Regions from separate parts of the Halobacillus salinarum genome, predicted to be linked through region 3. Evidence: riboswitches for the same ligand, from Rfam matches in the RefSeq annotation. Region 3 holds a riboswitch; each other region holds the start of a gene.

Region 1 (2,203 bases), 210 kb from region 3:
GTCCGCTCAGTTTTTCTCAAGAAATGGTGAAGCTGATTCCTAAAGCCAATCTTGTAGTTTTTGAACAAAGCAGTCACTATCCCTTTTTAGAAGAACAAGAGAAATTCCTGGAAACTATTGGTTTTCATGACCACAGGCGATAAAATCAAATAGAGGAGGGGAAGAGGATGCTGAAGGTCTTCATGATCATGTCCACGATTTTACTAGAGATTATTGCTGTAGCCATCATTATTAAAAAAAGACAACAGATGCAAGAAAATAAAGGTTGGAAAAGTTTTGTGACGCCTGTCTGCTTTCTTTTAGCCCCTGTTGTTGCCTTAATCGCGTATTTGTTTAATGCAGCAGGAACGGTATCCTGGGCTTGTTTACTCGGATTATTTATCACCGCTGCATACTTTACTAAACATTTGCCTTCTCAAAAGAACCATGTCCATATGTAATCATCTGTGTTATAGTTAAATTAACATAAAATGGAAAAGAGGGTGCGAGTGCCATTAGTTTTGTCACGATGCTGTTGATTATCGTTTCTATCGGATGTTTTCTATACTTTTGGGGAAAGTCAGGACTCGAAATGGAGAAAGAAGAGGAAGATAAAGAAGAGAAGTAAAGGATCCCATTTGAAATAAAAAGTAGACAATACACTGGACGAACTACATAAGATCATGTAAAGTGATAAACAAATCGAATATACATATGCACTAGGGGTGCCTTTGTCTTAAAGGCTGAGATCAAAGTATAACTTTGGGACTCTTTGAACCTGAACTGGCTTTAGAACCAGCGGAGGAAAGTGACGAGAGTCAATCGATGGTACTATGATTATCAATAATTACCTTGATGGATAAAGCCGCTTTCTTCTAAAGAAAGCGGCTTTTTTATATGAAAATAGGAGGAACTAACTGATGCAGATTACTGCCGTAACCAATGGCGTTCTCTCTTATCAACGCTTACTAGCTATCCTGCCGGAAATTGAGGATGCATTAAAATATATAGTGATTCGGGAAAAGCAAGTAACAAAAGTTGAATACCTTCAGCTTATGGAGAACTTAATTGAAAAGGGAGTACCTAAACATAAATTGATCGTCCATCAGCATGTGGACCTTGCCATAAAATTGGAAATCCCCACTCTTCATTTACCAGAAATTGGTCCGTCTGTAAAAAACATTAAGTTCATGTATCCTCATTTAAAAGTAGGGGTATCTGTGCATTCACTTGCATCAGCCCAAGAGAAAGAAAAAGAGGGAGCAGACTATTTAATGTACGGCCACGTTTTTCAAACGGCAAGTAAAACTAATTTAGCTCCTAAAGGATTAGCGTCGTTAAGACAACTCACCGATTCTATTTCTGTCCCTGTGATTGCTATCGGGGGAATTACTCCATCATCTTTAGGACAACTTGGAAAAGCGGGTGCCCAAGGAGCTGCAGTAATGTCGGGGATCTTCGACCATCCTGATCCCCGATCGTCAGCAGAACAATACCAAAGGGAGGGAGAATTGTATGGGCAATCATTATGACGCAGCAGTTATTGGTGGAGGAATTATCGGACATTCGGCTTCTTACCAACTGAATAAACATGGGGTTCATACCGTGGTTTTTGAAAAAGGGAGAAGCGGGAGGGAAGCGACCCGGGCTGCTGCTGGAATGCTGGGCGTACACACGGAGCATGGGGTAAAGGATGCTTATTATGACTTTTGTGTCCGTAGTAGAGATTTATATAATAGTCTTGAAAAAGAGTTAAAAGACTTAACAGCAATCGACATCGGTCTCTCTAAAAAAGGGATGTACCACTTAGCTTTAAATGAGCAGGAAAAACACGCTCATCTCTGTAAACAGTCTGCCTTCCCGGCATTGAAATGGTTTAATGAGCACGAATTGAGAGAAAGACTCCCCCATTCCTCATCACAATTAGCAGGAGCCCTCTATTCAGAAAAGGATGGGCACGTGGAGCCGGCACATGTTTGTGAAGCTTTTAAAAGAGGAGCGTTGAGTTATGGAGGAGCATTGTTTGAAGAGACAGACATTTCAGCTATAGGTTCACAGGATGGTAAATATAAACTGAAAAGCACTCGCGGGGAGTGTACTGCTGAAAAAATTATAATAGCTTCGGGAGTTGGAAGCTCTAAATGGTTTGACGAAACTGGACTTGTAAATCCAATCGTTCCTACTAAAGGAGAGTGCTTTACTGTTTATCCAAAAAAAACGCTGA
Region 2 (2,203 bases), 1.4 Mb from region 3:
TACATCCAATCCGCATAATTTTGCCAGACTTCTTCCTTCTGAATTCCCCATTGTGAGGCATCATCTTTATACTTTGGTGAGAGCCACTTCTGGCTGGCTTTTACGAGCTCAGGGTCAAGGTCAGGTACGGCATCGATTAGAATTTCTGAGGCTTCTTCAGGGTGGTCGATGGAATATTGATACCCTTCCGATACGGCTTTCATAAAGGCTTTAACGGTATCGGCATGGTTGTCAATCATGCGTTCGCTAGTCGTGAGCACAGGGGTATAATAATCAAGCTTCTCGGAGTAGTCCGTTAAATAGAGCATATTAAGCTCTTGATTGCGAAGCTCTGCTTCAACGCCTGTCCATCCATAGTAGATCCATGCGAAATCGACATCTCTTTTGACAGCAGTAAAAAAGTCGGTGTTTCCCATATTTACGATATCTACTTTGTTCACATCGGCGTTTTCCTTTTTCATAATGGAGGAGATGACCGCCTTCTCTACAGGTGCCCCCCAACCGCCATAAGTTTTACCTTCAAAATCCTTAGGTGAACTAATCTTTTTTTCTTTCGGAGACGCAAATCCTGAAGTATTATGCTGAATGACAGCCCCGATAGAAACGATCGGAATGTCTTGTACACGAGCCTGTGTCAAAGCTTCCTGCGCACTGATTCCAAAGTCAGCTTTTCCGGAAGCAACGAGTTGATCAGCACCGGTTTCTCCCGGCATCAGAATTTCCACGTTGAGTCCGGCCTCTTCAAAGTAACCCTTCTCTTTTGCGACATAAATGCCGGTGTGGTTTGTGTTCGGCGTCCAATCAAGGACTAGTTTCACAGACTTGGTCTTTTGGCCTTCCCCGCTTGAGGACTGGGAGGCATGGTCGTCACCAGAGCAGGCAGCAAGTCCAAAAATGAGGATTGCCAAAGAAATTAGTAATTTGTTCATCTTTCATTCTCCTTATGTTGTTAACCTACTTAAGAATACCTGGTGGAACCCATGAGCATATAAAAAGCACCCTGGAACCTTTGCCTAGGGTGCACATGATTATAAACGATAAGTCGTTCATTATGTTTCCTACGCTGGTATAAACCAGGTCAGGTTCCAAGGGTCAGTATCTATCGGATACAATCTCAACCAGCTTTACTGGTCCCCCTACATTTATCTTCATTTAGTTGGTTAACTATTTAGTAATCATCTAAAACTCTGCCATAAATAAGAATTGATTTCAAGTGATAACTAAGACTTGAGTCTTAGTGGCGTTTATTCAGCCAAAGGACACCGGATTTAGCTAAACGGGGCAGAAGTCCTGTAACTGGTTTTTGCAGCATATTTCCGAATCCGTCTGATTTACCAAGAGATCCCAATGCGCCTTTCAGTTTGAGCGGCTTTGGTTTCTGAGGAGTTTCGCCTCTTAAAACAGATGAAAGGATGTCCGCAATTTGTTCTCCCTGCTGTCCTGCCAGCTGGGCACTAGGCGAATGCTCAGAGGAGGCGCAATCGCCGACAATGTAAACATTCGGCCGTTTCGGTACTTGATAGAATTCATTGACTACTACTTTTTCCTGAGTATCTTTTTCAACAGGGAGTTCTCTTGCCAGATGGTTTGGACGGACGCCAGCAGTCCAAATAGTGACGTCATTAATAAAGCAGATTCCATTGTTGCAAACCCCGTCTTTTTCCACATATCCTACATTGGCATTATGCAGAACTTCCACATCATTTTTAGCAAACCATTCTTCCACATAATCTTGAATTTTTGAATCGAAGGCTCTGAGTACGGTCTCACCGCGATCCAGCAGCCGGATGTTTAAATCAGGTCGGCTTTCCCTGATTTCCGAAGCTACTTCGATTCCGCTGAGTCCTGCTCCTACCACAGACACTTTGCCGTAAGCTTTCAGTTCACTGACAGCAAACCCGGCTTCTCTCGCTTGAGAGATAGATTGGACGCTTTTTGTAAATTCTTTAGCTCCCTCAATCCCGTGGTAGTTGTCTTCACAACCCAGTGCTACAACGAGGTAGTCATAGGAAATGGGTTCATGCGGCTCTTCAACGAGCACTTGGTCTTTATCTGTATCAATCTTTTTAACTTCGGAGTACACATAATCGACCTGCTCATGAGCAGGAAATTCGAGGCGTACATTTCGATCGGATTCCGTACCCGCAGCAATTCCGTAAAATTCTGTTTTTAATGAATGGTATGGATTGCGATCTATGACAGT
Region 3 (2,203 bases):
AATTAAAAACAACAGCCGCCACGAGTAATTCTCCGTAACCCAGCCTGATAGGGCAGGGCCGATAGCAGGGGCAAAGGAAATGACGAGTCCAATATACCCCATGGCTGCTCCGCGTTTATTTACTGGAAATATCAAAAGAAAAACGGTCTGCATCAAAGGAAGCATAATACCAGCACCGCTCGACTGCACAATACGGCCGAGGAGCAGGATTTGAAAATTGGGAGCAATAGCTCCGATAATGGTTCCTACTACAAAAATACTCATTGCAGATAAGAATAATTGTCTCGTTGTAAAGCGTTCAATAAGAAAAGCTGTAATAGGAATCATAATGCCGTTGACTAACATGAATACGGTGGTCAGCCATTGTCCAGAATTTGCAGACACATGCATTTCTTCCATAATGGGAGGGATGGCTGTAATCATCAATGTCTGGTTTAATATTGCGATAAAAGAACCTGCCAGTAATAGAGAAGCAATTAATATTTTATTGAAAGGCTGTGTCGTCACGATAACACCCTCCTTAATGACTTTAATGACAAAAATGATACCATTACATAAAAAATCCATTTAACGTGCTCACTATTTATAAGATTATACTGTGATGGAATGATCCACACAAACATAATGCTTACTATCATGATTGTTTAGAGATACAGGGAGCAAAGACTGCGTTATCCCTATGGAAAACAGCAGTGAAAATTATAGGTAGGGATTGTATAACTCACGCGAATGGTGTAGGATAAATGCATAAATAATTGAATGATGTTTTTCCACTAGGGGACCTTTCCGGCAGCAGCCGGAGAATGGTTGAGATTAAAGTCATACTTTAAGACCCTTAGAACCTGATCTGGCTTACACCAGCGGAGGGAAGTGGAGTGGCGGATTATTATAAACAATTGATGATATTCGGCAGAACCACTTCTTTTGCTCAGGAAAGAAGTGGTTCTTTTTTTTCACTTTTTTCCTCTTGTAACCAGATCGAAATCAAACAAGGAGAGGATAAAATTGACAAGAGGACTAAAATTAACAGACATTTTAATTACGATCGTCATTTCGCTTATTTTTGGAATCATTTATAAAGTCTGGGGCCCTTTATATGGCATAGTCTCAGCTGCCGGCCTGCAGCTTGAACAACTGATCTATGGCATGTGGTTCATTGCGGCACCGGTCGCTTACCTATTGATTCGTAAACCTGGTGTGGCCTTATTGGCGGAAGTGGCAGCTGCTCATGGAGAATTTATTTTTGGAGGTGAATGGGGGGTCGCTACTCTTATCTTTGGCCTGGGCCAGGGTCTCGCAGCAGAAGTAGTTTTCGCTGCGTTCCGTTACCGGCGCTATGACTTGATAATTGTGTCATTAGCAGCGGCTGCTTCTGCGTTAGTTTCCATCTTCATCGATTATTACTATAGTTTTTTAGGTGAGCTTGCCGTTTGGAACTTGTTCATACTAATTGTCGCAAGAATCGCAGGATCAATAGGAATTGCCGGGGTATTCAGCTATTATTTAGTTGCTTCACTTGAAAAGACAGGGGTCGCTTCTCTGGTTCGGCCTGCGGGAGAACTTGATTATGAATCCTTGGACTGAAATAACAGAGAAGTACGGTATTAAGAATCTGCGTTTGAAATTTCCTCAGACTGAAAAACTCTTGTTTAAAGATGTAACCTTTACCTTTAACAAAGGAGAGAAAATTCTCATTGTGGGGCCCTCAGGGTCTGGAAAATCTACATTACTGCAGGTTCTTTCCGGCTTGATTCCACATTCGATTCAAGTGCCGATAAAAACAGACGCGGCTAACCTTCCAGAAAGCAGAGGAATTGTTTTTCAAGACCCTGACAGCCAATTCTGCATGCCTTATGTGGATGAAGAAATTGCCTTTGTGTTAGAAAACTTACAAATAGCAAGGGAAGATATGGATCAGTATATTTCCTCTTATCTCGAAAAAGTGGGGCTTCGTCTTGCAACCAGCCACCAGCAAATCCGTTGGATGTCTGGTGGAATGAAACAACGCGCAGCGATTGCTTCTGTACTTGCGCTTGAACCCGAAGTGCTTTTTCTGGATGAACCCACAGCATTGCTTGATCGAGAAGGCACGCAGGAGGTATGGAATACGATAAAGTCGATAAGCAGGGACAGAACGGTTATTGCTGTTGAGCATAAAATTGACCAAGCGATTGACTTTGCTGACAGAATGATTGTCATGAAC
Region 4 (2,203 bases), 280 kb from region 3:
TATCAGGAGATTTACCATGTCTCTCCTCAAGTGTTTAGTATCTTGTTTGGAATTAACGGGCTTGCCATAATAACCGGCAGTTTTCTTGTAGGGAGGTTAGGCGGCATCGTTCATGAGCGGAACCTGCTGAAAACAGCAGTGATTACTGCTGTTAGTGCCACTTTTGTTCTCCTTATCATGACTATCATAAAAGGGCCGCTTGCAGGGCTTGTTATCCCGATTTTCATATATATGACCTCCATGGGGATGGTGTTAACGAGTACATTTACTCTGGCTATGGAGCACCAGGCACATCGTGCGGGAAGCGCCAGCGCCGTATTAGGGATGCTTCCATTATTATTCGGTTCGATCGTCTCTCCACTCGTTGGTATCAATGAGTCTTCAGCCGTGCCAATGGGGGCGCTTTTATTTACAACAGCGTTGATTGGATCTATTGTTTTCTTTAGTTTAACGGGGAAGATGCAAATAGAAAAATCTAATAAGCTATCATTGAATGAAAACTAACTGAACTTGTACTCAGTAAACTTCTATGTTCTAATAAAAACCAGGAATCTTATATACCTTCACTAGGGGAGCCGCGTACTTTCGGCTGAGAAAAGCACAAAAGCTTTGACCCTTATTACTTGATCTAGGTCATACTAGCGTAAGGAAGTGAAGCGAGCCACTTGCAACCGCAATCTTGTACACTTTTATCTACAGCTCGCTCCTTCGTTAAAGGAGCGGGCTTTTTTCATGAAAATAAACAGAGTCATAAACTCCCGAAACAGAGAGGCCGGTCGTTATGATTACTTTTCTTATTATAAATGGAGGTGAATAAATGAAAGAACTAACTGAATTATTATCAGAAGTGGAGAGAAGAGAGAATGAATTGTACCAGCTGTTATCCGACTTAATCTCCTATCCAACTGTAAGTCCTCCTGCAAGAAACACCACAGAAGCCCAGGATTACGTCAGTGATTACCTTAGGAAAATAGGATTTTCCATTGAACAATGGGAGCTGTATCCTGGAGATTCTATTGTGGCAGGAACAAAACTCGGAAGGGATGAGGATAATGCTGGAAGCCTGATTCTGAATGGACATCTGGATGTAGCAGCTATTGAAGAAAATGAACAATGGGATTTTGATCCTTTTACCTGTGCAGTGACGGAGGAAAAGATTTACGGACGCGGCACGGCAGATATGAAAGGAGGAATGGCCGGGATTTTATTTGCCTTAAAACTGCTTTATGAATGGGGGATTGAACCGCTTGGCACGGTATATGTGCAGTCTGCGGCAGGAGAAGAAGTTGGCGAAGCCGGCACAAAATCCTGCTGTGAAAATGGATATCACGCTGATCTTGCCTTAGTAGCAGATACAAGCAACTGTATGATTCAAGGTCAGGGAGGGGTGATTACAGGTTGGATCATCCTTCAGAGCCCAGAAACATTTCACGATGCCAGCAGACGATCGATGATCCATGCTGGAGGCGGTGTGCACGGAGCAAGTACAATTGAAAAAATGATGAAAATAATAAGCGGGCTGCAGGAGCTTGAAAAGCATTGGGCTATTACAAAAAGCAGTCCAGGGTTCCCTCCCGGGTCCAATACGATCAATCCTGCTGTTATCGAAGGAGGCAGGCATCCTGCGTTTATTGCGGACCGGTGCGGACTTTGGGTCACAGTTCATTATTATCCTGAAGAAAACTACAACGACATTGTTCATGAAATCGAAGAGCACCTTTCCCATGTAGTTCAAGCTGATCCGTGGCTCAGAGAACATCCTCCTGCATTTCAATGGGGAGGGAACTCGATGATCGAAGAAAAAGGAGAGATTTTCCCTTCCTTTTCTGTCGACCGTCATCACACAGGGGTTGAGATGCTTGCTCATGCCCACGAGCTTGTGAACCAAACACCTGTACAATTCTCCATGTCGCCGACTGTGACCGATGGAGGATGGTTGGCAGAAGCAGGTATACCAACGATTTTATATGGCCCTGGAACCCTGGAACAAGCTCATGCGGTCAATGAATCTATCGACAGAATTCAGCTTCTTCAGTTTACAAAAACAATGGTCGCTTTTTTATATCGTTGGTTTTTGAATAGTGAAAAGAAAGGATGATGACTCATGTTTACAGATCGGCTGTTCGAGAAGACAAGTACAATTTGGGAAAAGTATTTAGAACATCCGTTTGTTAAAGAAATTGGAAAAGGAAGCCTGGATCTG

Evidence for each region. A riboswitch is a leader RNA that binds a small molecule or an ion and turns the genes downstream of it on or off. The one in region 3 is predicted to bind thiamine pyrophosphate.
Region 1: it holds a riboswitch for thiamine pyrophosphate, as region 3 does, so the genes downstream of both, MUN89_RS12760 (thiamine phosphate synthase) here and MUN89_RS11590 (ECF transporter S component) in region 3, are expected to answer to the same signal.
Region 2: it holds a riboswitch for thiamine pyrophosphate, as region 3 does, so the genes downstream of both, MUN89_RS19060 (ABC transporter substrate-binding protein) here and MUN89_RS11590 (ECF transporter S component) in region 3, are expected to answer to the same signal.
Region 4: it holds a riboswitch for thiamine pyrophosphate, as region 3 does, so the genes downstream of both, MUN89_RS13085 (acetylornithine deacetylase) here and MUN89_RS11590 (ECF transporter S component) in region 3, are expected to answer to the same signal.

Annotation. Positions count from the first base shown of each region.
Region 1 is NZ_CP095073.1:2,476,435-2,478,637, forward strand. It holds gene MUN89_RS12750 (alpha/beta fold hydrolase) at 1-143, shown strand, start outside; gene MUN89_RS12755 (hypothetical protein) at 168-440, shown strand; TPP riboswitch at 691-803, shown strand; gene MUN89_RS12760 (thiamine phosphate synthase) at 900-1,511, shown strand; partial or broken gene thiO (glycine oxidase ThiO) at 1,495-2,203, shown strand, end outside.
Region 2 is NZ_CP095073.1:3,677,140-3,679,342, reverse strand. It holds gene MUN89_RS19060 (ABC transporter substrate-binding protein) at 1-929, opposite strand, end outside; TPP riboswitch at 1,039-1,148, opposite strand; gene MUN89_RS19055 (NAD(P)/FAD-dependent oxidoreductase) at 1,235-2,203, opposite strand, start outside.
Region 3 is NZ_CP095073.1:2,264,844-2,267,046, forward strand. It holds gene MUN89_RS11585 (MDR family MFS transporter) at 1-507, opposite strand, end outside; TPP riboswitch at 766-886, shown strand; gene MUN89_RS11590 (ECF transporter S component) at 1,006-1,584, shown strand; gene MUN89_RS11595 (ABC transporter ATP-binding protein) at 1,568-2,203, shown strand, end outside.
Region 4 is NZ_CP095073.1:2,539,984-2,542,186, forward strand. It holds gene MUN89_RS13080 (Bcr/CflA family efflux MFS transporter) at 1-504, shown strand, start outside; TPP riboswitch at 559-667, shown strand; gene MUN89_RS13085 (acetylornithine deacetylase) at 818-2,098, shown strand; gene tenA (thiaminase II) at 2,105-2,203, shown strand, end outside.